Linked DNA regions of Tunturibacter gelidoferens. The protein of the gene in region 2 interacts with the protein of the main gene of each other region in a pairwise test. Links are inferred from orthologs where the notes say so. Each region holds a gene or a part of one and is shown on either strand. Other genes may lie near its edges. The genes, in order: RBB81_RS05890 and RBB81_RS20385.

Evidence for each region.
Region 1: the proteins of RBB81_RS20385 (region 2) and RBB81_RS05890 interact in binary tests that used the Escherichia coli proteins (3 or more experiments, as listed by UniProt). The link is inferred for Tunturibacter gelidoferens from one-to-one orthologs.

What each region holds. Positions count from the first base shown.
Region 1 is NZ_CP132938.1:1,266,475-1,280,863, forward strand. What follows is about bases 11,485-14,389. They hold RBB81_RS05890 (ABC-F family ATP-binding cassette domain-containing protein), read right to left. Parts: upstream 13,970-14,389; coding sequence 11,999-13,969; downstream 11,485-11,998. Other genes in these bases: RBB81_RS05885 (FG-GAP repeat domain-containing protein), read right to left, coding at 11,485-11,689; RBB81_RS05895 (DUF4139 domain-containing protein), read left to right, coding at 14,291-14,389. In the rest of the region: RBB81_RS05835 (VOC family protein), read right to left, coding at 24-338; RBB81_RS05840 (acyl-CoA carboxylase subunit beta), read left to right, coding at 455-2,116; RBB81_RS05845 (hypothetical protein), read right to left, coding at 2,145-2,666; RBB81_RS05850 (hypothetical protein), read right to left, coding at 2,765-4,426; RBB81_RS05855 (ABC transporter ATP-binding protein), read left to right, coding at 4,539-5,351; RBB81_RS05860 (metallophosphoesterase family protein), read left to right, coding at 5,440-6,192; RBB81_RS05865 (hypothetical protein), read left to right, coding at 6,179-6,352; RBB81_RS05870 (DUF3313 domain-containing protein), read right to left, coding at 6,370-7,161; RBB81_RS05875 (glycoside hydrolase family 27 protein), read right to left, coding at 7,565-8,758; RBB81_RS05880 (NF038129 family PEP-CTERM protein), read right to left, coding at 8,884-9,591; more of RBB81_RS05885, read right to left, coding at 9,593-11,484. UniProt on the Escherichia coli protein: Genetic data indicate it may be involved in ribosome assembly or function.
Region 2 is NZ_CP132938.1:4,711,672-4,726,234, forward strand. The notes cover bases 9,149-12,227. They hold RBB81_RS20385 (2-oxoglutarate dehydrogenase E1 component), read right to left. Parts: upstream 11,892-12,227; coding sequence 9,405-11,891; downstream 9,149-9,404. Other genes in these bases: RBB81_RS20380 (hypothetical protein), read left to right, coding at 9,149-9,334; RBB81_RS20390 (hypothetical protein), read left to right, coding at 12,206-12,227. In the rest of the region: xseA (exodeoxyribonuclease VII large subunit), read right to left, coding at 1-397; RBB81_RS20345 (DUF2905 domain-containing protein), read right to left, coding at 702-926; RBB81_RS20350 (response regulator), read right to left, coding at 940-1,311; RBB81_RS20355 (potassium channel family protein), read left to right, coding at 1,585-2,775; RBB81_RS20360 (tetratricopeptide repeat protein), read right to left, coding at 2,857-3,588; RBB81_RS20365 (phosphoenolpyruvate carboxykinase (GTP)), read left to right, coding at 3,858-5,705; RBB81_RS20370 (HugZ family protein), read left to right, coding at 6,000-6,806; RBB81_RS20375 (MFS transporter), read left to right, coding at 7,036-8,730; more of RBB81_RS20380, read left to right, coding at 8,714-9,148; more of RBB81_RS20390, read left to right, coding at 12,228-13,222; RBB81_RS20395 (cold-shock protein), read right to left, coding at 13,371-13,571; cmk ((d)CMP kinase), read right to left, coding at 13,835-14,563. UniProt on the Escherichia coli protein: E1 component of the 2-oxoglutarate dehydrogenase (OGDH) complex which catalyzes the decarboxylation of 2-oxoglutarate, the first step in the conversion of 2-oxoglutarate to succinyl-CoA and CO(2).

The DNA.
Region 1 (14,389 bases), 3.4 Mb from region 2 along the record:
TCGCCTTTTATTTGCTCCCGTTCTCACGCCTGGACGATGGCATAGGTGATGCCGAAGGGGTCGCTGAAGTTGAGACAGTTATGGCTTTCACGAAGAATCACGCAGCCGTTTGCGACCAGGCCTGTCTTTACTTTGCCGATGTCCGGAACGGTGAAGTTCGGGAGTGGTGGCCGAGCATTGAGCTCCCGATCGACGCAGAGGCGGAAGAGTCCGGTGTCGTATTCGAGGTGGCTTTCGGAGCGATTAACGAGGGTGAACTTCATCACGTTGGTGTAGAAGTTCTCGGCTGCCGTGATGTCCTGCAGGTGAATTGCGACGCAGTCGGATGACTTGAACATTCCGGCATCCTCCCTTCGAGGTAGGGTGTCGATGTAATCACTTCGGGATGGAAGCTGTCCAGTCTATTTCTCGATAGAAGGACTGCACTGGCGGCTCGCTGCTAGAATTCCGTTCTATGGCAGCAGCTGAGCATCCGGTTCAAGCAGACATCCCTGTGGCAAAGTCACTCAATCATCAACGTAAACTCGCGGAGCTTGCCGCGCGCCATGCCATCGCGGAAGAGGGCGGCGGCGAGGAACGACGCGAGCGAGAGAGGAAGTCGGGCAAGCTTTCGGCGAGGGAGCGGATCGATTTTCTGTTGGATGAGGGCACGTTCGAGGAGACAGATAAGTTCGTCACGCATCGGGCGACTGATTTTGGCATGGCTGAGCAGCGCGTGCCGGGGGATGGATTTATTACCGGCTACGGACGGGTGCATGGGCGAGTGGTGTTTGTGTTTGCGCAGGACTTTACGGTGTTTGGTGGGTCGCTCTCGGAGGCGAATGCCGCAAAGATCGTGAAGATTATGGATATGGCGATGCGGGTGGGCGCGCCGGTAGTGGGATTGAATGACTCGGGTGGTGCGCGTATTCAGGAGGGCGTGGTTTCGCTGGCTGGGTATACGGATATCTTTCTGAGGAACACGCTGGCTAGTGGAGTTGTACCGCAGATCTCGGCGATTCTGGGGCCTTGTGCCGGGGGCGCGGTTTATTCGCCGGCGATTACTGACTTTACGGTGATGACGGAGAAGACGAGTTACATGTTCGTGACGGGGCCGGACGTGATCAAGACGGTGACTCACGAGGATGTGACCAAAGAGGCGCTTGGCGGTGCGGTGACGCACAACGAGATCTCCGGCGTGGCGCATTTTATGGCGCACGACGATCAGGAGTGCTTGGCTACGGTGAGGGAGTTGTTGAGTTTTCTGCCTTCGAACAATCTCGACGACGCGCCGAGGAGGCCGACGCAGGACGATCCGGCGCGTGCGGATGCTGCGTTGGACACGATCATTCCGGAGGAGAGCAACCAGCCCTACGACATGGTGGATGTGATCTCGCGTGTGGTGGATGATGGCTACTTCTTTCAGGTGCACGAGCACTTCGCGCGGAATATTGTGGTGGGGTTTGCGCGGATGGCGGGGCGGCCGGTGGGGATCGTTGCAAATCAGCCTGCGTTTCTCGCGGGCGTCCTGGACATCAACGCGAGTGTGAAGGGTGCGCGGTTTGTGCGATTCTGCGACGCGTTCAATATTCCGCTGATTACGTTTGAAGATGTGCCGGGGTTCATGCCGGGAATTCAGCAGGAGCATGGCGGCATCATTCGTCATGGAGCGAAGCTGCTGTATGCGTTCGCAGAGGCGACGGTTCCGAAGCTTACAGTGATTACGCGCAAGGCCTATGGTGGGGCTTACTGTGTGATGAGCTCGAAGCATCTGCGGACGGATTTAAATCTGGCTTGGCCTACGGCGGAGATCGCGGTGATGGGGCCAGAGGGCGCGGTGAATATCGTCTACAAACGGGAGCTTGATTCGACCGTGCGCCGGGCTGAGGCGATGTGGCCACAGGGGAAGGCGTTTACGGAAGAAGAGAAGCTGGCGGTTCTCGCTGAGGCTCGCAAGGACAAGGTGGAGGAGTTTCGCGAGCGGTTTGCGAACCCTTATGTGGCGGCGGAGCGAGGATACATCGATGCGGTGGTTCGGCCTAGTGAGACCCGCAGACGGCTGAACTCCGCGCTCGATATGCTGGCTACGAAGCGAGAGAAAAATCCTGCCAGGAAGCATGGCAATATCCCGCTGTAAATTTTCATCTGGGGACTCTTCGCGGCCGTTATTGCTTATTGCCTACCAGGACGAAGCTGGAGGGGATGGCCCGGCACTCGGATTTGCTTGAGGCGTGCCAACTTGTGCCATTGGAGTAGGCGATGGAAGTGACATCGAGCCAGCGCAGAGAGCCCACCCCCGGCATTGACACGTCGAAGCTGGTGAGGTCATTTTTGCCGGGTGCGAGCTGAATCTGGAAGGTCTTCGTGAGGTCGCTGGGGTCCGCGCCGATTGGAAGGATCCTTGGGTCGGACGGAACAGCGTGGAGCGTGGCTTCCAGAGAGAGGATTGGGGGTCCTCCGTAGTGCTTTATGGCGACGTGGAGGGCCTCGGATGATAGATCGTGGCTGCGCTCGTCTCCTGCGCTACGTATGGTGGCTATCGATTGGCGTTGGGCGATGAACTGGACAGGACAAAGGTACTTTGGATCGAAGTTGACTGAGCTGGGGTCGAACGAGATGATCCGGTTTTGACCGAGAACAGGGACAGAAGCGATTAGGAGCAGGATTGAGGCGGAAAGGTTTCGCATGGAGACCTCCTAAGCTGAAACCGGTACAGGGTTAGGCTACTCCTGTGACGAGTGGGGCTCAAGCCTGTTGGACAAGATGCGTTGGTGGACTGCTGAATTTATTGTGTTGTGCCGGTAAGGAAGATCTGCTCGGAGTGCGAGGCGATGACGCGGTAGAGGCCGAACTGGCGAGCGTTCTGGCCTCGCAGCTCGAAGAGCAGGCTGGCTCGGTTGCTGGCCTCGGCGTCGACGACATCGACGAAGCGCATGAGAGGGGTGCGGTCGAGGTGGGCTGCGTCGGTGACACTTTGGATGGCTGGCTTGAGTTCGCCGAGGCCGTTGTCCTGAGCGACAATGGTGACGTAGCGGAGAGCTGCTCCCGTACCCGCGGTGTGGGCGGAGTAGACGTAGGTTGCGGCGCCGCCGTAGCTGAGGGTGTAAGCCTTGAGCTCTTCGTCAGAGAGAAGGATCGATGGGGGAGTGGGTGTAGCTCGGTGGGTGCGCGTGGTGGTTGTCGTCTTCTTTACTGTGGCGGCGGGGGGCGCGGCGGGAGGTTTGCCCGGTGAGGCGTATGCGGCGAGTTGAGCCTGGGCCATGGCCTGCATCTTGGCGAGAACGGTTTTGTGCTGGGCGTCGTCCTGCCACTCGAGAGTGAAGGGGTGGGGGTCTCGGTTGGCCGCGTCAGAGACCGCTACCATCTGGTGCAGATTTTGGGGGATGCCGACGAGCTTTGGTAGATCGGTTTCGGTCATGGCGCTGGTGGGCTTGCCGCGATGGAGGTTGGGGCGGCTGGGATCGTCGTTGAGGTTGCCAGTCCCTGCGACCGAGTTGGTGTCGTGCGCTCTCTTTGCGTCTTCGGCGGAGTGTCGCTTGAGGGTGGGACGGTCTGGGTCGTCGGATGGAGTAGGGGCGCTGGCGGTTGTCGATCCGGTGTCGGTGGTGGGGGTGTCCGAGGTTTGACGCTTCATGGTGGGACGGTCGGGATCGTCGGGAGTGGAGTTGGGAGTGCTGGATGCTGTGGCCGAGGTGTCAGCGCTGTCCGATCTGCGTTTCATGGTGGGACGGTCTGGGTCGTCGGCGGGAGTGCTGCCGGTTGATGCGGTTGTGGTGTCGGAGGTCGAGCTGTCGGAGCGGCGCTTCATGGTGGGACGATCTGGGTCGTCCGCAGAGGTTGAGCCTGTAGAGGTTGTTGAAGCGGAGGGAGTGCCTGAGTTGGAGGCGTCTGCGGCTGAGTTGTCGGATCGGCGCTTCATCGTTGGGCGATTCGGGTCGTCGTTGTTGCTCGCGTCGGTACTGGTTTTAGCGTCGGCTTGATGGCTGGTGTCGCCTTTGGAGCCGGTGAGGACGGGCAGGGTCTTCGAGGGCTTGAGGGCTGCGGCTTTCTTTGGCGCGGCGAGGGGCTTGACGCTGCCGTAGCCGAACCAGCCGTCGTCGTAGGCGAGATCGCCGGTGGCCTCGACGGCTTGTAGGTGTTTTGCATAGGCGAGATCGAGATAGCCTTTGTCGATGCCGGCGGTCTGGAGTTCGTAGACGTTGCCGCTGAGGAGGGCGAAGGGTACGGGGCGAGCGACGTAAATGCCGGCGTCTTCGAGCTTGCCATCGATGAAGAGAGAGACAGGAATGAGGCGGCTGGCAGTGGGTTTGGCGAAGTCGCCGGTCCACTCGTAGACGCCGACTGCGCGGACGACCTGTTCGGGTTTGGCGACCTTGTGCATCTGTGCCCAGATGGGGCCGGTGAGAATCAAGGCGGCAAAGAGGATGCGATGGGGGATGTGTCTCATAGGCCTGTCATCGAGATTAGACGCTATCTGAGGGTCAAAGTCCTACTTGACTGCGGGAGGGACAATTGAAGTGGAGCGACCGGTGGTGAGGATGTTCGCTACCATGCATGGTATGGGTTCTGCGATGTTGCTGGAAGTCAGAGAGTTGTCGGTGGGGTTTGGGCGGCATGAGGCTGTCAAAGGGATTTCGTTCGAGATCAGTGCCGGTGAGACGTTGGGATTGGTGGGGGAGTCGGGGTCTGGGAAGTCGGCGACCTCGCTGGCGGTGCTGAGGTTGTTGCCGGAGAGTGCGCGGGTGAGCGGGGCGATTCGATTCGATGGGGAGGATCTGCTGGCGCTGTCTGAAGAAGCCATGCGGAGGCGTCGTGGGCGAGAGATTGCGATGATCTTTCAGGAGCCGATGACGGCGCTGAATCCGGTGATGCCGGTGGGTGCTCAGATTGGCGAGGCAGTGGCGGCGCATCATCCGGAGATGGGGCGGAGAGCGGTGAGGGCGCGGGTTCTGGAGGCGATGGAAGAGGTTGGATTGCCGGATGTTGAGCGCAGGGCGAAGGACTATCCGCACCAGTTTTCGGGAGGGCAGAGGCAGAGGATTCTGATTGCGATGGCGATTGTGAATCGGCCGAGGCTGCTGATCGCAGATGAGCCGACGACGGCTCTGGACGTGACGGTGCAGGCGCAGATTCTGGAGCTGTTGAAGGCGTTACGGAGGGAGCATGAACTGGCGATGCTGTTTATCTCGCATGATCTGGCGGTGGTGTCGCAGGTGGCAGATCGGGTTGCGGTGATGCAGCGTGGCGAGATTGTGGAGCAGGCGGAGGCGGCGAAGTTGTTTCTGAATCCGCAGCATGCTTATACGCGCAGGCTGCTGGCTTCGGCTCCGACGATGAAGACGGACCGGTCGAAGCCACTGGCTTCGGTTTGACGGACGGAGTTGGGTGATTTCCCTGAACGGGTGAATGTCTATAGACTTGAGAATTGTGCCTTATGTGGTTTGGGGCCAATTTGACTGTATGCGCGCGCTGGTGATTTCAGACATTCACGGGAACCTCGAAGCATTGAACGCAGTTCTTGCCGCAGCAGAGCCGTATGACGTGCTTTGGAACCTGGGCGATGTGGTGGGGTATGGCGGAAGCCCGAATGAAGTGGTGGCGCTGATGCGCGACAGGGCACAGGTGAATGTGCGCGGAAATCATGACCGGGTGTGCTGCGGGTTGACCTCGGCGGTGGGGTTTAATCCTGTGGCGCGGGCTGCGGCGGAGTGGACTAAGGCTGAATTGACCGAAGAGAATCTGGCTTGGCTGAAGGCGATGCCGCAGGGGCCGGTGGTGCCGGAGCAGCCGGGCGTGACGTGCGTGCATGGATCTCCACTGAACGAGGATCAGTACATTTTGAGCATGCGGGATGCGTGGGCTCCGCTGCAGCAGGCCGCTACTGCGATCACATTCTTTGGGCATACGCATCTGCAAGGTGGGTTCTCGCAGAGAGGTCATGACTGGCACGAGATCAGGATGCAGTTCAGGACGAGGAATGCGGCGGAGAGCTGGAAGATGCTGATTCCAGAGGGGACTCGGCATCTGATCAATCCGGGATCGGTTGGGCAGCCGAGGGATTCGGACTGGCGGGCGGCGTTTGTGATTTATGACTCGGAGGCGCGGGAGATTATCTATCATCGCGTGCCGTATGACCTGACGGCGGCGCAGGGAAGGATATTGATGGCTGGGTTGCCGGAGAGGCTGGCGGCTCGGCTGCGTGAGGGAAGATAATTTTTCTGGGGTGGTTTTTGGTGGGGGTTTTGCGAAAAATGTGGGCGCAAAACGTGGTTTTTGGGTGGTGGAAGCGTGGTTTTTGCTGGTGAAACGTGGTGAGCGGATGGCTGTTTTGTGGTGGTTTAAAAACACGCCAACTTTTCGAGATTTTTTTTGACTTCTTTTTTCCCGGCTTCAGGAGGAGTGGGCTTTATCCAGTCTTTGGCGGAAGTTCTTGGCCCAGGAGCGGAAGGCGGCGTCGATGTCGCCCCACTTCTCGAAGGCCTTGAGGCCGCTGAAGAACCTTCGACCGCTCTTGCTGGTCATGAAGGCCATCTCCACCTCTCCGGAAGCGGAGTCGACCATCTCGCCTTCGATGGAGACTTTGCCGACTTTCAGTCGCGGCACCAGTTCGCCTGCGCCGGGCGCGACCGCATGGGTCGCCACGGCAGTGGTTCCGGTTATGGCTGCGTTGGTCTTGGCGCCATTGGGCTCCACGTTGGTGATGGCGAAGCGCAAGACCATGACGCCCGGGCCGGGCTCGGTTACGAGGTTGTAGCGGCCGGCCTCGAGTTCGTCCCTGATGGCCTTTGTGAAGTATTCCTCTAGCTTGGTCTGGTCTGCCGGGTTGATGTCTTTCTGCTGGACTTCGGGGAAGAAGAAGACTTTGACGGGGTCGAGGACGAAGGTGTCGGAGTTCCTTAAGACGTCCGGGTTTTTGAAGTAGATCAGCCAGTCGGCGTTTGTCCGGTCGGGCTGAAGTCTGGAGTAGGTCTCGTCGGTCAGAAAGCCTGACTCGTGGGTGAGGAGCTTGTCCTGCTTCTTCGACGCTTCCTGCGCGTGGATGGGCGACGCGGCAAGAAGGCAGGCGGCCAGGACGGTAAGAGTTACGGCAGGTTTCAGAAGTTTCGATAGCGGGTCATTGGTTGGAATGGCTAAGCCTCGTCGATCTCGCTTGTCTTCAGAGGGTTGGATTCTGAATTGGATCTTCGAGTAGCCCGGCTACAATTGCGGCGCGGGCTATTCGGTCTGAGAGTGCGTCATGATTTTGAGGAATTTCGGATTTCCATTTGGTGCGAAATTGCGACGGGGCATTCGTGCAGTGGAGGTAAGAACAAAGGCAACGACGAATGCGGGGATCCTTCGCTGCGCTCAGGATGACGGCCCTTTTAAGGTGGGGTCCCTTTGGGGACGGGATGACGGCCTTTTGGGGCAGCATGGCGGTCCCTTGTGGGGACACGGATGGCGGCCCTTTGGATCAGAATGAAAGCCCCATGGGGTAGGATGAAGGCCCTTGGGCCGGACGAAGGCCCCACGGGCAGATGACTGCCCCGTTTGGGAACGGATGAGGCGCGATTGCTGGGCTGGATGGGCGGACTGAGGCCAGCCTTTATTTGCTCAGGATGAGTAGGGCGACGCCGTGCTTTGGGATATTGCGGGAGTAGATGCCGGTGTGTTTCCCGAGATCTTTGTTCTCCCAGACGTCGTGGAGAGTCGCCCCTTGAGCGAAGCCGATTTGAGTCAGGTCGACAGCTACGTCGCGTGAGTCGCCAGCGGTGTTGAACAGGCCGACAGCTACTCTTCCGTCGGCGAGGGGTTTGGTCCAGACGGAGAAGTCTCCGCGCTGGTAGAGGCGGGTGGCTTGCTTGCCGAGGGAGTCCTGATCGATTGCGATTGCCTCTTTGTTGAGGAGGATGCTCTTGTCTTCGGGGGACATTTTGCTGAGATCGTTGCCGGCGAGCAGAGGCGCGGCGAGGAGTGCCCAGAGGCTCATGTGGGTTCGGTACTCGTCTGTGGTCATGTGGCCGTTGCCGACTTCGAGCATGTCGGGATCGTTCCAGTGACCGGGTCCGGCGAAGGGAGCGAGATCAGCTTGTTCGAGGCCGATGATGGTCATGCGGCCGTAGGTGTCGTTGATGTCGTCGGTGGTTCGCCACATCTGTGCGCCGACTTCCGGCCCCCACTTCCAGACTTCTGCTACGCCGTACTGGCAGAGGCTGTAGAAGATCGGGCGGTTGGTCGCCTTGAGGGCGTCGCCCATCTTGCGATAGGCGTCGATCATCATCTTGAAGGCGGCATCGGTGTTGCCGTTGTTCTTTGCCGTGAGCTCGCGCATGGGGTCCTGCATGGAGCAGAGGTCGTACTTGAGAAAGTCGACGCCCCAACTGGCGTACATCTTTGCGTCCTGGACCTCGTGGCCTAGGCTGCCTTCGAAACCTCCACAGGTCTTGGGGCCGGGCGAGGAGTAGATGCCGAACTTGAGACCTTTGGAGTGGATGTAGTCGCCGAGTTTCTTCATGTCGGGAAAACGATCGTTGGGATGGAGTTCTCCGTTGGCGTCGCGGGTGCCCTGCCAGGTGTCGTCGACGTTGACGTAGATGTACCCGGCGTCGCGCATGCCGGTGGAGACGATGAGATCAGCTGCGGTTCGGACGTCCGCGTCGGTGACATGCTCTGCGAAGTGATTCCAGCTATTCCAGCCCATTGGTGGGGTTGCGGCGAGAGTGGACTGGCCGCGCAGGGTTGGCGACTGCCCGATACAGAGAAGAACGAACGGGATCAGGACTGCTTTGCGAAGAACCATCGGTTGCCTCCGAGAACTAGAGAAGCATATACCGCCGGACGGTTTTCTCTTGCGCAGACAGTCTTTGGTTGTCGGGATCTCGATGGGTCTTTGGCGAATTGAGCTTCGGGCGAGGAGGTTGAAGGTCAGCTTCGGACTCTTCTGCGGACGAGTGACAGAGTTCCGGTGAGACCGGTCGCGAGGAGGACGAGAGTGTTGGGCTCTGGCACCGCAGGCGGCGGGGTGAGATCGGTGATGGTGATGGCGGATGGGCCGCCGGTTGCGTCGAGGAAGGTCTGGGTGGTGACGGTGCCGTTGGTGTTCAGGTTGAGGAGGCCGAGGAAGCCGTCGGGATTTGCGGTGAGGATGGGCGCCATATTGTCGTCGAAGAGGCTGATGGCGAAGGTGCTGCCAGAGAGTGAGGTGCCGTTGGGGGAGTCGACTGCGGGACCGCTGAGCCCGACGGTGAAGGTGATGGGAACACCGGCTGAGGGCAGATAGATGCTGCCGAAGGCGTCGTTGTAGGGGGTTTGGTTGTCGAAGCTGATGTCGGTGGGGCCACCGCCGAAGCCATCGGAGACGTCTCCGGTGAGGGAAAAGCCGTAGTTGATGCAGCAGGTGGGCACGGAGGCGTCTGCGTAGGCGAGTTGCGTGCCGGGAAGCTGGCCGGGGTTGAACTGCAGATCGAGGAAGTACTCGAACTGGTCGCCGCTGGGGAGGGTTGAGGTGTCGATGGAGATGGAGTAGGTGTCCGCGTGAGCCGAAGGGGCGCAAGAGAGGATGAGGACGGCAAGGAGAGCGGCTGTATGGGCGAGGAAGCTGCGTGGGGTCTTGGTGGCTGAGGCGGTTTTCATGTCAGAGCGCTCCCGTGTAAGCGACGAGGGTGTAGGTGATGCTGGCGTTGAAGGGGTTGTTGAAACGGACGAGGATCTGCGCGGATTTGCCCGGGAGGAGTCCGCCGGGGATGGTGAAGAAGCCTTCGTTCTTTGGAACTGTGGGATTGGCGAGTGTGATGGTTGCGGGCAGGTTGGTGAATCCGATCTGGAGGGGGCCCGCGATGGCAGAGCTGCCGGTATTTGTGACGGTGAGGGTTCCGCTGTAGGTGTTGGTGACGCGGCTATAGACGAAGCCGGTGCTGGTGAAGTGGAGCTTCGCGGTGACGTTGGGGAAGGTGATGAGATCGAAGCGCGGGGAGGTGCTGGGCTTGTAGTCGGTCGATCCGGAGTAGTGGGCTGTCACGACGTGATCGGTGTCGGGCTGGAGGGGGATGTTGTCGATGGTGGCTTGTTTGGTGTGCTCGACGAGCTGAGTGAAGACGGTGGTAGAGAGGTTGTTGTTGTAGAGAAGGGACGCTACGTCGGGGATGCCGTCGCCGTTGTAGTCTCCGAGGGTGAAGCCCTGATAGGACAAGGTGTTTTGCGAGATGGGCGGCGAGGTGAAGCTGCCGTTGCCGTTGCCGAGAAGGATCTTCAGATTTGCGGGTGAGGCGATGAGGACGTCTTCCTTTCCGTCGCCGTTGAAGTCGGCTGCGGCTATTTGATAGGGCGTGGCGCCGGACAGGGAGATGGGAGCTTTGAGAGCGAAGGTGCCGTCGCCGTTGCCGGTGAGGAGGTCGAGGGTGCTGTCGCTGTTGGCGACGATGAGATCGGGGATGCCGTCGTCGTTGAAGTCGGCTACGTCAAGCGAGTTGACGTAGTGCGGGTAGGGAATGGAGGACTTGAGAGTGAAGGTGCCGTCGCCGTTGCCGGTGTAGATGAGGATGGGATAGATGCCGGGCGAGGTGTAGTTCTCGGAGGTGGTGATGAGGTCAGGGATGCCGTCGCCGTTGAGGTCGCGAAGTACGGTGGGGGGCCAGGTGATGAAGCTGGATGCAGGGACCGAGAGTGTGAAGGTGCCATCGCCTTTGCCGAGGAGAATAGCCGGATTGCTGAAGCTCTGGCTTCCGGAGAGCATGAGGTCGGGGATGCCGTCGCCATTGATGTCGGCTACAAGAACGGGTGGGCCGACGCAGGAGGGGATGGAAGTTGGGGTCTGGGCGGTGAAGGTGCCGTCGCCTTTGCCGAGCATGGGAGTGATGCTGCAGGAGAAGGCGTCGTAGACGGCGAGGTCGAGGATGCCGTCGCCGTTGAAGTCTCCGGAGGCGAAGGCGGGGGGGAACTCGGTGGTAAGGGGGACGGTGGTGGAGCGGAAGGTGCCGTCGCCGTTGCTGAGGAGGGTGACGAGGTTGCTGGTGCCGAGATTTATGTCTTGGTTAGCGTCGTAGGCGAGGGTGACGAGATCGGCGAGGCCGTCGTCGTTGAAGTCGCCGGAGAGGACCTGGAGGAATGAGTTGGTGTAGGTGGCGAGGGTGAAGGGAGAGAGCTGCGCCTTTGTGGGCAGGGCGTTGATGGAGGTGGTGCCGAGGGTGAGGGGGGTGCCGTTGTGGACGACGTCGGAGAAGGAGACCGTGCCGGTGAGGGGTGAGGTGCCGAGACCGCCGACGGTGGCGGAGAGGTTGTAGCGGCCGGTGGAGGGAGTGGTTGCTGTGACTGGGCCGATGGAGGATTCGCTGAGGCCGGTGATGGTGAGGGGCTGAGCGGCAGAGGTGCTGGGCTCGCGGGGGACGAGGCTGTGAGGCGTTCCCTGGAAGACAGCTTTGAGGCTGTAGGTGTTGGGACTGAGGCGGAGGTGCAGCTTTGCGGTGCCGGCGGAGGTGAGCTGGGCGGTGCCGAGGATGGCGGCGTCCTCGCAGTGGGCGGCGTTGGCGTTACAGAAGAGGACGAGGCCGGGATGGACGGGAGAGCCGGCGGAGGTGACTCTCGCGGTGAGGACGATGGCTGTGTTGGTTCCGGCGGTGGAAGGGGAGATGGTGAGGGCGGTTTGGGTGGGTGTGGGCGCCTGTGCGTGGAGCGTGGCCAGGAGAGCGAGGGTGATGGCGGATGTGCGAGAGAGCGACTTCCAGAGTGGTCTCATGATGACTCCTCGGCAACAGCAGACGAGCGAAGGAGATGCAGGTGGAATAGGACGGTTGCTGGTTTGGGCCGGTCGGTGGTCCCGATCGGGATGCTTGTGTCTCCTCGAGAGAGCAAATCTCGAATTCTGGAGGTGCAGACACGGTAGCACGGGAGGGTGAGCTTCGCGTCATGCTCTTTAGATTTAGTTCTGACTACGGTGGTAGAGAAGGCGGGTTCTCCACTGCGCAGGTCACGGTGAGACTGTGCGGCTTCGGTGGGAGGGCAATTTGTTTGGTGGAAATCCGGGTATTGAGGAGTGCGATGGCGCTCAGGCTAGTTGCTGCTCTTCGAGGGTGAGGGAGAGTTCTTCCCATTCGGTGAGGAGGCTGGTGCGTTTTGTGCGGAGTTCGTCGAGCTCGGCGGCGTCTCTCTGGGATTGATCGGCGGAGGTGAAGTTTCCTAGACGCTCCTCGGCGGCAGCGATGAGGGACTCGAGGCGGGGGATCTCTTCTTCAGCGTGTCGGAGGCGGTCTTCGAGTTGCTTGAGCTTGATTGGGTTGAGGCGTTTGATGTTTGCGTTTAGTACAGGTTCGGTGGTTGGCGCTGGGATTTCGACTACAGGGGAAGGTGTGGGTGTTGCGGCGAGCGAATTTGTGATCTGTTCGGTTACTTTTTCGGGGCCGCCCTGTTTGCGCCAGAGGTAGTCCTCGTAGTTGCCGGGGTAGATGTGGAGGCGGCGGTCTTCGACCTCGAAGACTCGGGTGGCCAGGCCGTCGATGAAGTAGCGGTCGTGCGAGACGAAGAGGACCGTGCCGGTGAAGTTGCGGATGGCGTCGAGGAGAACGTCTTTAGCGCGGAGGTCGAGGTGGTTCGTGGGCTCGTCCAAGAGTAGGAAGTTGGAGGGCGAGACGAGCATCTTGGCCATGGCGTAGCGGTTGCGCTCCCCGCCGGAGAGGACGCCTAGCTTTTTGAAGACGTCGTCGCCGGAGAACATGAAGCAGCCGAGTAGTGATCGGAGTTCGACGACGGGGACTTTGGGTGCGGCTCCGCTGATGTCGTCGAGCATGCCGGCGTTTGGGTCTAGGACTTTGTATTGGTCTTGCGCGAAGAAGTCGGAGAGGACGTTGTGGCCTTCGCGGATGGTTCCTGCGGTGGGCTCTTCCTGACGGCTCAGGAGGCGGATGAGGGTGGATTTGCCTGCGCCGTTTGCGCCTACGAGGGCGATGCGGTCGCCGCGTTCGATGGTGAAGCTTAGGTCGTCGAGGATGAGTTTTTCGCCGCCGGTGGGCGTGGGGTAGATCTTCTTGAGGTTGTTGACTTCGATCACGGTGCGGCCGCTGGCCGGGGGCTGCGGGATGGAGAAGTGGATGGTGGACTCGTCTTCGGGGACCTCGATGCGCTCGATCTTTTCGAGTTCTTTGATGCGGGACTGGACCTGTTTTGCTTTGGTGGCCTGGGCGCGGAAGCGGTTGATGAAGGCTTCGAGGGCTTCGATGCGGTCGCGCTGATTTTTGTAGGCGGACATGAGTTGTGTGCGGCGCTCTTCTTTTTGCGCGACGTACTTCTCGTAGTTGCCGTGGTAGGTGTGCATGCGCTTGTTCCAGAGTTCGACGGTTTTGTTGACGGTGACGTCGAGGAAGTAGCGGTCGTGCGAGATGAGGATGTAGGCGTTGGGGTAGTCGTGGAGGTAGTTTTCGAGCCAGTTGCGGGACTCGATGTCGAGGTGGTTGGTGGGCTCGTCGAGCAGGAGGAGGGATGGTTTTTGCAGGAGGAGCTTGGCGAGGGCGATGCGCATCTGCCAGCCGCCGGAGAACTCTTCGGTGTTGCGGTCCCAGTCTTCTTTGGAGAAGCCGAGGCCGCCGAGGACTGCGCCTACCTGCGAGTCGAGGTTGTAGATGTCGTGGACGTGGAGTTGGTCGGCGATGTCGGAGTAGCGCTCGGCGGCAGTGGCGTACTCTTTCGATTTGGGGTCGGCTTCGGAGAGGACGGTGGTGAGGGCGATGGATTCGCGCTCGAGCTCGTGGAGGTGGTCGAAGACGGAGAGACACTCGGCGAAGACGGTGCGGCCGCGGAGGGCGAGGCCGTCCTGCGGGAGGTAGCCGAGGGTGACGCCCTTGTTGCGGGTGATGGTGCCGTAGTCGAGGGACTCGATGCCGCCTATGATCTTGAGAAGGGTGGACTTGCCGGTGCCGTTGCCGCCGACCAGACCTGTGCGCTCGTCTGGGTTGATGAGCCAGTTCGCGTCTTCGAAGAGGAGTTTTTGGCCGAAGCGTTTGCCGGCTGCTGAGAGTTGGAGCATGTGTTTCTATTTTCTCATTGGAGCGTGAAACGCGTGTGTGTCCTGCCGGACGGGCGCCCTGCGCGGGCGGCGGTCACTTCGTGACTTGTGTACCGGTCTTGGCGGGTCATTTGCACAGGGCCTCCCGTTAGTCGGCACGGAATTTAGTTTGCGACCAGCGGGAGCACCTCGCGAAGCAATTGTGGGTCACGAAGTGACCCCTGCCCGCGCAGGGCGCTCGTCCGGCAGGACAGAATTTAGATGAGCTTGTTGTCCATGTTTGCTGTTCTTCTCCGTCTAACAGTGTGTTTTCATACTCATGCTGTGCTCCAGGGATATCTCATGATCCGATGTTTCGCTTTTCTGCCTCTGCTTGCCTTCTCTTATGTCGTGGCGCAGGAGCCCACGACCGCGCCGACCCGGCTCACCATCTACAACCAG
Region 2 (14,563 bases):
GCAACTGTCGCTTACGAGACGCGTCGAAGAGCCCCTCAGCAAGCAGTCGCGCCTTAAGCTGCTCGAACGCAAGCTGCAACGCCCCAGCGCCGCGAGGTTCCATCGTCTCCGCGATAAGCTGTAACTGCCCGCGGCTCTCATACACAGAGATGCGGCCACGAACCAGAACGGAAAGCCCATCCGCAGGCCGAAAGCGTAACAAACCCGCCTGACGGCGAAACAGCACAACCGGCAACTGGGCCTCGCCATCCTTCAACGTGAAGTAGATGTGCCCCGAGGGGGCTGGCCGGCAGTTGGAGATCTCACCTTCGACCCAGAGGTCGGTATAGGTCATCTCGATCTGTTGTCTAACGTTCGTCACAAGGGAGCGAACGCTCCAGATGCGACGCTCAGTCACCGGTTCCCTCATGCCCGGCACACTTCGAGGCGGGGGTTTTATCGCAATCTCGCTGGACCCTTCACTGCGAGGGACTGAATCAACAGAAGCAGCAACCGCGATCGCGGCCTCTTCCTCAAAGAATGAAAAAAAATCCGTTTGAAGCAGCAGGTCCGGCGACGGAATTGCCAGAGCCTTCGATGGTGACCGCCTTTCAGTCCGGACCTTCCCTCGCCGCGCTCGAAGGCTGGCCAGTGTCGGCGGATTGTCTTCCCTTTCGGACATCTTGCCTGAGTCTAGCATCGCGACGCGGCTAATCGGACGGTCAGCGGCGCAGCCGTCCCACAACCCAAAGAATCACGCTCAGAAGAACACTGATCAGAATCGAAGTCGCGATTGGAAACGAAACCGACCATCCCCGGCCACGCCAGCTGAGGTCCCCAGGGAGGCGTCCAAGAGGCAGATTCAGGCGATTCAGCCCGAGAATGATCCCCCCGGCCAAAGCCAGCAGCAACCCGAGGATGAGGAGAGTACGGCCCAGCTCAGGCATGCCGCATCACTCGCTAAGCAGTCGCCAGCAGCACGGCAGCCTCACGTAGAAGCTCCGAGGGCTGACACGGTTTTGTAAGTATGCCTACAGGCCTCGACCAGGTACGCGCCTGTTCACGCACGTTTTTCAGATTGGAATAAAAACCGGTCAGCATAAGGATGCGACACGCGGGCAGCTCCCGCGTCACATCATTTACCAGCGAAAGTCCATCTCGTCCGGGCATCGACACGTCGCATAACAACAGGTTAGGCACAAACTCGCGAGAACACTCTAACCCTTGATCAGCGGAGTAAGCGGCCTTCGCCTTGAAACCACTCTTCTCAAAGATAAGAGTCAGCGTGTCGGCCACCAGACGGTCATCATCAACCACCAGAACTCGATTCATCGGTGCCCTCCGTGCGAATCGTTTGGGGTGTGCACGTCAACACATGCCTGATGGGTTAAGACTAGGCTTCAAAACACATATTTGTCGAATCAAAATTCAATGATTTCGTTCTAAAGATTTAGACTCCACTCTCCAGACAAGGTCACGCAGCAGGCTGTGCAAAAGAAAGTTTGCGAACAACGAGCTGCGATTCCATCCGCAGAGAATCGCAACTGCAGTCTCTGGTAAGGTTTACGACAGAACGCTGACTCCGACTGGATTAAGGATCACAATTTGCAAGTCGCCGCATTCATCGCCGGTATACTCTTTTGCCTGGGAGTCGCCCTCGACGCCTTCCAGACCATCATCCTTCCCCGCCGCCCCACCGGACGATTTCGCATCACCCGCATCTTCTTCATCGCCACCTGGGTTCCCTGGGTCCTGATGGCCGATCGCGTCACCGATAAAAAACTCCGCGGGCAGATCTACAGCATCTACGGCCCCCTCTCCCTTCTCCTGCTTCTCCTCCTCTGGGCGATTCTTCTCATCTTCGGCTTCGGATTGTTTTACTTCTCCCTGGGCTCCCCGTTCGGCGACGCGATGATGATCCACACCAACAGCGCTTGGGCACAATTCGACACAGATCTGTACGTCAGCGGCACAACCCTCTTCACCCTTGGCCTGGGAGACGTCGTCCCACACAGCCTGCTCGCACGAGCCTTCATCATCTTTGAATCAGGCGTAGGCCTCGGCTTCGTCGCCCTCGTCATCGGCTACCTTCCCGTTTTGTATCAGTCTTTCTCCCGGCGGGAAATCAACGTGGCCCTTCTCGACGCGCGCGCCGGCTCCCCGCCCAACGCAGCCGAGCTCCTCCGCCGCCACGCCTTCGAAGGAAGCGAAGAAGCCCTCATCGACCTCTTGGAGGAGTGGGAGCGTTGGTCGGCCGAGATCCTCGAATCCCACATCTCCTACCCACTTCTTTGTTACTACCGTTCCCAGCACGACACCCAAAGCTGGCTCGCCGCCCTCGTCTCCATCCTGGACACCTGCGCGCTCCTCATCTCAGTCATCGAAGGCGCCCACTCCCGCCAGGCTCAACTCACCTTCGTCATGTCCCGCCACGCCCTCATCGACATCGGCGAAGTCTTCGAAGTCCTCGAACGAAAAGACGGCAAACCCCGCACCGACCCTGACCGCCTCCCCTCCAAAGACTTCTACCATCTCTGTGAGGCGCTAGGCGAAAATCAACTCCGACTCTGTGGCGATCCCGCCGCTGCAAAACGTCTCCACACCATCCGTGCGCTCTACGAGCCGGCCGCCCACGGCCTGTCCGATTACCTGCGCCTCCCGCTCCCGGTCTGGGTCGCGCCTCCAAAAGTCAACGACCAGTGGAGCATCCTAACCAGAATGCGAACCGACGCCGCCACAGCCTTGAAGTCCGCAGGCGATCGCACACCCTTCTTTCACGACGAAGACCACGGCTAATCTTCTTCCCCACACGCAGATTCGGGATGCCAAGGCTGAAACCCCGGCATCCCGAACTCACTCCCAAATTACATCCAAGAACTACTGTCCAGCAGGACCCGTCGGCGCAGGATTCAGCTTCTGAGCAGCCAGCGACCCCGCAGCACCCTTCGCATCTTTATCCTTCAGCTGCGCGTAGATCTTCTTCGCCAATTCCGGCTTCCCCTGTGCTTCATACAACTCCGCCAGCTGCAGTTGCGCCAGCCCCGAAGGCACCGTGGTCGTCGGCTTGGCAGTCAGCTCGTTATAAATATCTACAGCTTGAGAATCCCGCCCCGTTTGGCGGTAAAGCTGCGCCAGCGAAAGCTTCGCGAGCGCCGCAAGATCCCCATTCCAACCACTTGCCACCTGCTTCAGCGTGCTCTCCGCCGGACCGTTTTGGCCCTCTTCCATATACGTCAGGCCGCCGAAGTAGCGAGCCACCCTTCCATCCGGAGTCATACCGTACTTGTCCGCAACGCCCATAAAAAGGTCATTGGCCGCCTTGGCACGCTCGGTCGGTGACGCATACGTCTTCACACCCGCAGGCACCTGCTGCCCAGGCGCTGCGAGCGGTGTCTGATAAGCCTGCATAGCTGCGCCGAAGGCGACCGAAGCCTGATTCGCGCGGCTGTTATAGATCAGAAATCCACCCACCACGATCAGAATCGCCACAAGCACAATAGCGCTGGTAGCAATCACGGAGCGGCGGTTTTCACTGGCCCATTCGAGGCCATGCTGAGTCGTATCGACGAACTGGTCATGCTTGAGAGCTTGTTTGGTCTGCTGGTCCACTTTGTCTTGTTCTTCCTTTTTTGCTCGTCGCGGTTTGCCGCTTTGAGAGAACTTGTCGCGCGAAGTCACAGCGCAGAACTTTAAGTCTACCAGCGCAGGGAACCGGAATGTGGCCTAAACCCCAATCTCAGGTCGGCCATCATGCCAAACCCTCCCAGGATCAGCGAATCGCCGACAAAATCTTCCAAAATCCAGCACCCCCACAACCAAGGGTTGACAGCCCAACGGTAGAAGCGAAGACTTGTACCCGAAGGAAATCGCGCCAACCCATGAAGACCATAGCCGTCGAAACCGCCATCGCAACCCCACCCACAACCAACAAACACCTCATCCGCTGGGTCGAAAAGATGGCCGACCTCTGCCAGCCCGACCGCATCCACTGGATCGACGGCTCCCAGGCCGAGTACGACTTCCTCTGCAGCCAGCTCGTCCACGCCGGAACCTTCACCAAGCTCAACGAAAAGCTCTGGCCCGGCTGCTTCCTCGCCCGCTCCGCTCCCAACGACGTCGCCCGCGTCGAAGACCGCACCTTTATCTGCTCGCTCTCCAAAGACACCGCCGGCCCCACCAACAACTGGGAAGACCCCTTCGTCATGCGCAAGAAGCTAAAGGCCCTCTTCAAAGGGGCCATGCGCGGCCGCACCATGTACGTCCTGCCCTACTCCATGGGCCCCATCGGCTCGCCCATGTCGCAGATCGGCGTCCAGCTCACCGACTCCGCCTACGCCGTGGTCAACATGCGCATCATGGCCCGCATCGGCGCACCCGTCTTCGCCGAGATCGACAAGGACGAAAAGCGCGTTGTCCCCTGCATGCACACAGTCGGCGCACCCCTCGCCCCCGGCCAGCAGGACGTCCCCTGGCCCTGCAACGACGAAAAATACATCGTCCACTTCCCCGAAACCCGCGAGATCTGGTCCTACGGCTCCGGCTACGGCGGCAACGCACTCCTCGGCAAAAAATGCTTCGCCCTCCGCATCGCCTCCAACATCGCCCGTGACGAAGGCTGGATGGCCGAGCACATGTTGATCGTCGGCGTCGAGTCCCCCAAACGCCCCGACGGCACCACGGAAAAAACCTACGTAGCCGCAGCCTTCCCCTCGGCCTGCGGCAAAACCAACTTCGCCATGATGATCCCCCCCGCCGGCTTCGAGGGCTGGAAGGTCTGGACCGTCGGCGACGACATCGCCTGGATCAAACCCGACGCCACCGGTCAGCTCCGCGCCATCAATCCCGAGGCCGGATTCTTCGGCGTAGCCCCCGGCACCAGCGCCAAAACCAACCCCAACGCCATGGCCACCCTCGCCAAAAACACCATCTTCACCAACGTAGCCCTCACCCCCGAGGGCGGCGTCTGGTGGGAGGGCATGACCGACACCCCACCCGCCGAACTCATCGACTGGCGCGGCAACCGCTGGACCCCGGCCATCTCCAAGGAGACCGGCCAACCCGCCGCCCACCCCAACGGCCGCTTCACCGCCCCCGCAGCCCAGTGCCCCACCATCGACCCCGACTGGGAGAACCCCAACGGCGTCCCCATCTCCGCCTTCATCTTCGGCGGCCGTCGCCCCACCACCATGCCGCTCGTCTATCAGGCCTTCAACTGGTCTGCAGGCGTCTACATCGGCGCGACTATGGGCTCAGAGACCACCGCAGCAGCCGGCGGCGCCATCGGCAAGGTCCGCCGCGACCCCATGGCCATGCTTCCCTTCTGCGGCTACCACATGGGCGACTACTTCCGTCACTGGCTCAAGATGCAGCGCAACCTCTCCGCCACGCCCCGCGTCTTCCACGTCAACTGGTTCCGCAAAGCACCCGACGGCAGCTTCCTATGGCCCGGCTACAGCGAAAACATGCGCGTCCTCAAGTGGATCATCGACCGTGTTCGCGGCCGCGCTCAGGGCAAAGAGACCCCCATCGGCTGGACCCCTCACTTCGACGACATGAACTGGAAGGGCATCGACTTCCCGCGTGAAACCTTCGACATCCTCCAAACGGTCGACCGCGCGCAATGGAAACAAGAGGTCATGGGCCACGAAGAGCTCTTCCTCGCCCTCCACGATCATCTCCCCCCCGAGATGATCTACGAGCGCGAACTCCTGATCTGCAGACTTTAGGAGCGGCCGATACGGTATTTTTTTCTGCGTGGTGGCCAAGCGTTTTTGCAGGGGTTTTTGCAAAAGGCAGGTGCGAAAACGTGGTTTTCCGGATGGAGAAACGTGGTGAGATCGTGGTGAAATGCTGGCTGAAAACACCACGATTTCCGGTCACGAAAAATACGCCACGTTTCAGCACTTTATTTTCCCCCCTCCAGCCGGGAGTCAGATCTCCCGAGATCCGGTTCTATTTGAATCGTGATTGACCTTCAGAGGTCCCAACGAAAGCACCACCCAGAGAGCGAAGCAGATCCTATGTCGAATCAGCACGCAGCACCCTACAACCCCAATCCGCAGCCACCGGCGCCCGAACCCAGCCACGCCGAACGCGCCCGCACCCTCTTCCACCTGGCTAGCGTAGCGACCCTTTCGACGGTCTCCCGCAAGCAGCCTGGCTTCCCCTTCGGCTCCCTGATGCCCTACGCACTCGACCCCGCAGGTCGGCCCTTGTTCCTGATCAGCACGATGGCGATGCACACCCACAATCTGAAGGCGGACCCTCGTGCCAGCCTCTTCGTCACCCAACCACCCGCCGATGGCGACGTGCTCGGCGCTGCGCGAGCCACACTCGTTGGAAACGTCCTTCAAATCACCGACGACGAGAAGCCCGAGGCTCGCGAACTTTATCTGAAGGCCCACCCCAACAGCCACTACTGGGTGGACTTCACGGACTTCGCCTTCTTCCGTCTGGAACCGGTGGATGTCTACTATGTGGGCGGGTTCGGCGTCATGGGCTGGGTTACTGCCCCGGAGTACGCCTCAGCCTCTCCTGACCCCCTTGCAGAGGCAGCGCAGGGCATTCTTGACCACATGAATGCCGACCACGGCGATGCCCTCATCCTGCTCACGAAGGCCCACGCAAACCTCGAAGCCGAGTCCGCAACCATGACCTCGGTCGACCGTCTGGGCTTCCATGTGCGTGCCGTTACTTCGGCGGGGATCAAGGACGCCCGCATCGTCTTCTCCCGCGAGGCGACCACGCCCGGTGACACCCGTTCCGTTTTGGTCGAGATGGTCAAACATGCCCGCCAGAACGAGGCACTCCCCACAAATGCCTATTGACTCCTATCCCCTTTGCCTTTATCTTTAATGAGTGGCAAGACTCCCTTCGGGTTGAGTCAGTCATAACGAAGTCCACCCACTTCGTTGCTTTACTGGAATACCCACGCAACAGCCCCCACCGCGCTGCGTGGGTTTCCTTTTTAACCATGAACTATATGGGATCATCTCCCTCGGCGCGTTCTTTGAAATCCTCGAAGAGTGACCGTCACACCGTAAACTAATCGGAGCGATGCCCCTTGAATCTCCCAACACCGCCCCTGAAGCCTCGATTCCGGCAAGTTCCAACGGCTTCGCACCGCTGAAGATTCCTCTGTTTCGTGACCGATGGATTGCCAGCACAATCTCATCTGTAGGGACGTGGATGCAGGACACTGCAGGCACATGGCTGATGACATCCCTGACCGCGTCGCCTCTGCTGATTGCATTGATGCAGACCGCGGCCAGTCTGCCGGTGTTGCTGCTGGGGCTGCTGGCGGGGGCAACGGCGGACATCTTCGACAGGCGCAAGCTGCTGATCTTCTGGCAGGCCTGGATGCTCGGCTCGGTGGGCATTCTTGCGATCCTTACTTTCATAGGCCACATCTCGCCGTGGGCTCTGCTCGCCTTTACGTTCCTGCTCAACATCGGTTCAGCGATGAACAACCCAGCCTGGCAGGCGATTGTGCCGGAGCTGGTGCCTCGCGAACTGATTCCGGATACGGTATCGCTCAATGCCGCGAGCAACAACCTGGCCCGTGCGGTGGGCCCAGCGCTCGGCGGATTGATGGTTGCCGGCTTCCAGAGGGTTTACACAGGGGCCGGCTCCGTGTTCGCGCTTAATGCACTCTCGTTCGCAGGCGTGATCTGGGTGCTGGTGAACTGGAAGAGGATTCCCCTGTTCAAGTCTGCGCTGCCGTCGGAGCGCATCGCTGGTTCGATCCGCTCGGGGCTGCGCTATGTGCGATACGCGCCGGACCTGCAGTCGTCGCTGGTGCGCGCGTTCATCTACACGTTCTTCATCTCTGCGATCTGGTCGCTGCTGGCCGTCGTCGCAAAGCGTGATCTGAAACAGGGTCCACTGGGTTATGGAATTTTGAACGGCTCGCTGGGGTTGGGAGCAGTGATCGCGGCTACTACGCTTCATCGCATTCGGCAGCGATTTTCCGCGGATCAGATTCTGGCGACTTCGACGCTCTACAACGTCGTTGTACTGCTGGTCCTGGCGTTCGTGCGCAGCCCCTCGATACTGATCGCGACGCTTGTCTTGTCGGGTGCGGCCTGGACCAGCACTATGTCGACGATCAACGTCTCGGTTCAGCTTGCGGTGCCGGCTTGGGTTCAGGCTCGCGCGCTGGGCACCTACATGACGACCTTTCAGGGAGGCATGGCGTTCGGCGCGATTCTGTGGGGGTACATCGCGGAACACACATCGACGACGATCTCGCTGACCACAGCGGCGTGTGGTTTGCTGATCACCTTCCCATTCGCGAGACGGTTTCATATCCTGCAGGGTCCGCTTCCTGACCACACGCCGTATCAATGGAAGCATCCTGCGCCACAGCTTGCACTCGATACGGAGCCTACAGACGGGCCTGTCCGAATTTCGATTGAGTATTGCGTGCCGATCGAAAACTATGCGGAGTTCACCTCTGCGATCCATCAACTTCGAGGCGTGCGGCTGCGGGATGGCGCGATGCGATGGGGCATCTACCGCGACGCCATCGATCCGAAACATCTGAACGAGACCTTCGTGATGGAGTCGTGGCTGGATTACCTGCGTTCGCGCGAAAGGATTACTGCGGCTGATGAGACGATTCGCGCTCGCGTGCGTGCGTTACATCAGCATGAAGATCCGCCGAAGACGACGTACCAGATCTATGCGCGAGAGGTTGCGAATCCGATACCGTCGCACTCTGTTGCGAGCACTATTGAAACGAAGCCGTAATACTGGATCGAACTGTTTTCTTTCGTTCCTGCAGCTTTTTGCGGTTGTTGGGGAAATGGAAGACGGAGTCAATAAAAGTCCAGCCCGCAAATCTTTGAAAATAATGGTGTGGCGAGTTGCGAGGCTTCCGGAAGAGGAGGAAACACGTTTGGCCGCCGGCGTGCTCCTTACTCGGGCAGGCCCCTTCTCTGAAAAACTTTTCCGAGGTCTTGCCATGAGGTTAACGCTACGTGTGTTTTGCGCTACATCCTCGTTGGTTGTCGCGCTATTTTCTGCCAAACTCGCTTCTGCCGACACCATCTCTAACCCGTTTATCGAGATGAGGAACAACGCATCGACAATGCCGCAGATGGGAAGCGGCTCGATGATGACTTACTCCGTACCAAACGGCTCCGCGATCTATAACAGTTCCAATGGATACCTTGAAGCGGAAGATTCATTCATTCCGCTCTTTGATGGAGACTACGATGATGCAGTCGTTTTCAGGAAGGCTGCCTTTCCTGATATCCCGGAGACTCGCAACTTTGTATTGCTGGGGAGCGGGCTGCTGACAGCTGCGGGCTTTATTCGCCGCAGAAAGGTTGCGGTACACGTCGCCGAATAAACTTTCGTTGCCATGGACGACGACGGGCACAGCCGAAACCAAGGCTGTGCCCGCGGATTTTGCAGCGTGATTAGACGGCCGCGCCGAGTGCCAGGTCGATCAGGGTTTTTTCTTCGATCTCGTGAGCCTTGGCGGAACCGGTTGCTGGCGTTGCACTGGCACTCCGTTTGACGCTGAGTACAGCGCGGTCGCCGGACATGCGCCGCAGCAACGGCATCACGTAGGAGAATGCTCCCATGTTGGCTGGCTCTTCCTGGACCCAGATGATCTCTTGTGCGTCCGGGTGCTGGTCGAGAGCAGCCTGCAGTTCCTGCTCGGGCCAGGGGTACATCTGCTCGAGGAAGATGATGCCGACGCTGAAGTCCTTGCGTTTCTCGCGCTCGACGCGGAGGTTGTGGCCGATCTTTCCGCTGCAGACGAGTAGGCGGCGCGGATTTTTTACGTCGTTGTCGGGCAGTACGTTCTGGAAGTGCTCGATGGCGAAGTCGGCGAGGGTTGAAGAAGCGTCGGGGTGGCGAAGCATGCTCTTCGGGGTGAAGACGACGAGCGGCTTGCGCCATGGCCTGAGAGCCTGTCGGCGCAGGAGATGGAAGTACTGCGCTGCATTCGAGGGCTGACAGATCTGGATGTTGTCGTTCGCGGCGAGCTGCAGGTAACGCTCGATACGCGCGCTGGAGTGCTCGGGCCCCTGGCCTTCGTAGCCGTGTGGAAGAAGCAGGACTATACCGGAGAGGAGACCCCACTTCGCTTCACTGGCGGCGATGAACTGGTCCATGATGATCTGCGCGCCGTTGGCGAAGTCGCCGAACTGCGCTTCCCACAGGACGAGGGTCTCGGGATAGTCGCGGGAGAAGCCGTACTCGAAGCCGAGGACCGCGGCTTCGGAGAGGAGCGAGTTGTAGACCTCGAACTTGCCCTGCGTTTCGTTTAGATGAGCGAGGGGAATGTAGCGGACTTCGGTTTCAGTATCGACCATGACGGCGTGGCGCTGATTGAAGGTTCCGCGCTGCGAATCCTGTCCGCTTAGACGCACGGGGACTCCGGCTTCCAGTAGCGAGGCGAAGGCTACGAGCTCGGCCATACCGTAGTCGAAGAGCCGCGAGCCTGCGCCCATCTCCTGACGCTGCTCGAAGAGTTTCTTCACCTTGGGATGGATATGGAATCCGCTTGGGTATGAGGTCAGCGAGGTGACCAGCTGGTTGATGCGCTCGGCAGGCAGGCCGGTGGGAACGTTATACTCGGGCTCGCATTCGCCACCTTTGTAGGGGTCCCAATAGGCGGGTAGCTGGGCTAGCTGCGGCTTATGATCGGCATGGGTCGCGGTCTTTTGATCGTCGAGGAGCTCTTGCTGGACCTTCTGCACTTCGGCGGTGGGGTCGATGCCGATCTGCTTTGCATAGAGCTGGTAGAGCGCGGGGCGATCCTTGATGATGGCGTAACGGCGGGGCTGCGTGACGGTGGGATCGTCGACTTCACTGTGTCCGTGTTTGCGATAGCCTACGAGATCGACCACGATGTCGGAGTGGAAGCGATTGCGATACTCGGCAGCGATTGCGGCGACTCGCACGACGGCATCCGGATCTTCGGCGTTGACATGGAAGATCGGAATGGGGAGACGCTTCGCGATGTCGGTGGCAAAGCGCGAGGAGTTCGACTCTTCGGGGACAGCTGTGAATCCGAGGAGATTGTTGACGATGACGTGGATGGTGCCCCCGACGTTGTATCCGTGCAGCGTGGCCATGTTCAACGTCTCGGCGAGAATGCCTTGTCCTGCAAATGCTGCGTCTCCGTGGATGATCAGCGGCAGAACCTGATCATTGCCATCTTTACCGATGCGCTCCTGCTTGGCTCGGGTGCGTCCCAGGACTACGGGGTCGACTGCTTCGAGATGGCTTGGGTTAGAGGCGAGATGGAGCGAGATGGTTTTTCCGTCAGGCGAGTGGTATTCGCCTGTTGCGCCGACGTGATACTTCACATCGCCGCCACCCATGGTGCTGCGGGGATCGACGTCTTCGAATTTTGTGAAGATCTCTGAAGGAGACCGGCCGATGGTGTTGGTCATGACGTTGAGGCGGCCGCGGTGGCTCATCGCGATCATGGCCGTGGCGACGCCGGTTCCCGCACTGACTGCGAAGACGCGATCGAGGAACGGGATCAGCGCTGTGATTCCTTCGAGGGAGAATCGCTTGGTGCCGAGGTAACGCGACTGAATGACTTGCTCGAAGAGGTCGGCGCGAATGAGTTGCGTGAGGATCAATGCTTGATCAGGCTTGGGAGCAACTTGTTCGATGCGCTCCTGCAGCCACTGACGTTGTTCGTTGCTGGGGATGTGCATGAACTCCGCGGCGATGGTTCCGCAGTAGTAGCTGCGCGCTTCTTTCGCAATATCGCCTTCTGGTGCGGGAGTTGGAAATGGCTCGGGAGGAAGGTACTGACCGAGAGGGTCAAGTGATGCCTGGAGGTAGCCCCAGCGGCGGAAGATATCGAAGATTGTCTCTCGTTCGTGTTGTTCAACTGCGGATGTTGTTGCAGTCAGTGCCTCTGCCTTCGTGGCCATTGCTTCCTCACTTCAGATCTATTCGCGAGCGGTGCGCGTCCTCTATCTATGCTAGACCTTTCGGAGGTTGGGTGCACGCTCTTGAGTGGCCCGCGAGAGGCTATGACCATAAAGTTGCACCCTCTTAGATCAGCGAGCGAGAAGACGCCGCCGATATTTTTGCTCTGGAGTGTTGGAGGCGCGTCAGGTAACGTTTCCACTATTGGTAGAGATGTTGTAAGCCATTTTTTTCCAGCGGGTTAGGGGCTGGATTCCCGACTATGGACAAGTCACTGAGGAGCGCAGTCGTGATTTGCCGCTTATAGTGGAAAGTTATGGTGGTTGAGGCTCGCAGGGCTCTAGTTTTGCTCGTAGTGGTGGGTTTGATGGCTTTGCCTGAGGGGTTTGCTCTGACGCTTCCGGGCCAGGCAAACACAGTTGCGCAGCCAACGGCCCAGGAGCCTGCACAAGCTGCCCCTCCCTCTGCTCCAGTAACTCCTTCTGCTCCCGCAACGGAGGACGGGAAGCCTGGCGAACGACCGCTGCCGGATATTGCGGCTCTTATGCATGACGTTGAGACGAATCAGAGAGCCGCAGAGGCGATTGAGAAGGACTATCTGTATCGGTCTCTAGTGACGGAACAGCGGATGGATTCGCATGGTGGACTAAAGAAGACCGAGACGATGGAGTATGAGGTCTTTTGGGCGAATGGAGTGCCGGTGGGCCGGCAGGTAAAGAAGGATGGGCGAGAGTTAAGCGCGGACGAGCAAAAGAAAGAGAATGAACGGATTGATAAGGACTCCGAGAAGGCCAAGGAGAGGCGGCAGAAGGCCGATGAGGAGGGGAAGGAGTCTGATGCGCGCGGGCACGAGCTGATGACGGCCTCGCGAGCGCTGGAGTTGGGAAGCTTTACCAGTCCGCGACGAGTGCAGTTGAATGGCAGGGACACGATTGTGGCGGACTATGCAGGCGATCCGAAGGCCAAGACACGAACCAGATTCGAGGAGGTGGTTCGAGACATGATGGGCACGGTGTGGGTCGATGAACAGGACCGCGTGCTGGTAAAGGCCGAAGGACACTTTGTGAATAACTTCAAGATCGGTGGTGGGCTGGTGGCGAATATTCAGAAGGGGACAAACTTCTCAATGGAGCAGAGAAAGGTTAATGGCGAGGTATGGCTGCCGGCAAAATTCGAAGGCCAGGGATCTGCACGAGCATTGCTGTTTTTAGGTTTCAACGGCCACATTGAAGCCGTCGAATCGGACTATCGGAAGTTCAAGGCTACGTCGACCATCCTGCCGGGTATGAGCACGGTCGATAGTTCCGTTACACCGGAGTCGGTACCAAAGTGATCTTCCGGCGTCTGTGCCGGCGAGACGAGCTCGCGGTGGAGATGATGGATGGCTTGCAGCAAAACGTAAGGGGGGAAACGCGCAAAGGGATAGCCGAGGCCATCCCTTCCGCAAAACTTGGTTGTCGCTGTAGTCGTAGTGCTAAAGACTAGAGAGGCTGGACGTCAGACGCCTGCCAACCCTTAGGTCCCTTTACCACGTTGAACTGTACAGCCTGGCCCTCTTGAAGGCTCTTGAAACCGTTCGAATTGATCGCCGAGTAGTGTACGAATACGTCCTCGCCGTTCTGACGGCTGATAAAGCCAAACCCCTTGGCATCGTTAAACCACTTCACTGTTCCCTGTTCCATGTTCGCTATTTCCTTATTGCTATTGAATTTGCCGCTAGATCCAAATCGGGGTTCGTACAGTACGAGCTTTGCAGAAATCCAATCTGTTTCAAACGATGTGTGAAGGTTAGCACAGTTGCCAAGTTTTTTTTACTTATTCTCCTAAATAGTTATGGTTGCACTATTTATGGTGCAAAAAATGTGAATATTTCGGCTTGTTTGAGGATATCGGGGTTGGATGGATTCGACAAACGTGCATCGACAATGTTAGATGTCACGCAGCGTTACGCTTTGAGGTGAGTTCGGACGATCTCCTCGGCCTGATTCAAGACCTCGTCAAGGGTCATAGAGGTCGAGTCCAGGATCACTGCATCGGCGGCGGCCCTAAGGGGGGATTCGGCCCTATTGCGATCACGGTAGTCGCGGTCTTTCAGCTCGCGGAGGACGGCTTCTTCGGAGAGGCGCTGCTGCTCGGCCGTGACGGGATCGGGAGCTTGGCGCGCGGAGTTCTGCCTGACAGTGGGTCCAACGGAATCGGACCCGGGCGCGGCCTGGCGATAACGGCGGCTGCCCCGAACCTCGGGGGCCGCGTCGAGGAAGATTTTGACTTCAGCGTCCGGAAAGACAGCCGTGCCGATGTCGCGGCCTTCCATGACGACCCCACCAGCTTCTCCTAGCGCACGCTGCTGCTGGACCATCCAGGCGCGAAGTTGAGGGTGGACAGAGATTTTGGAGGCGGCGTTGGTGACGTCGGTTTCGCGAATGCGGCGGGAGACGTCCATGCCGTCGAGCAGGACACGGTTGCCTTCGAGTTGGGGCTCTAGGGTGATGCGGGTGTGGGCGGCGAGTTCCATGAGTGGCGCTTCTTCATCGAAGTCGTAGTCGTTCTCGATGGCTTTGAGGGCGAGAGCGCGGTACATGGCGCCGGTCTCAAGGTTGAGGAATCCGAAGCGGCGGGCGAGATGGGCGGCTAGGGTGCTTTTTCCGGCGCCAGCAGGCCCGTCGATGGCGAT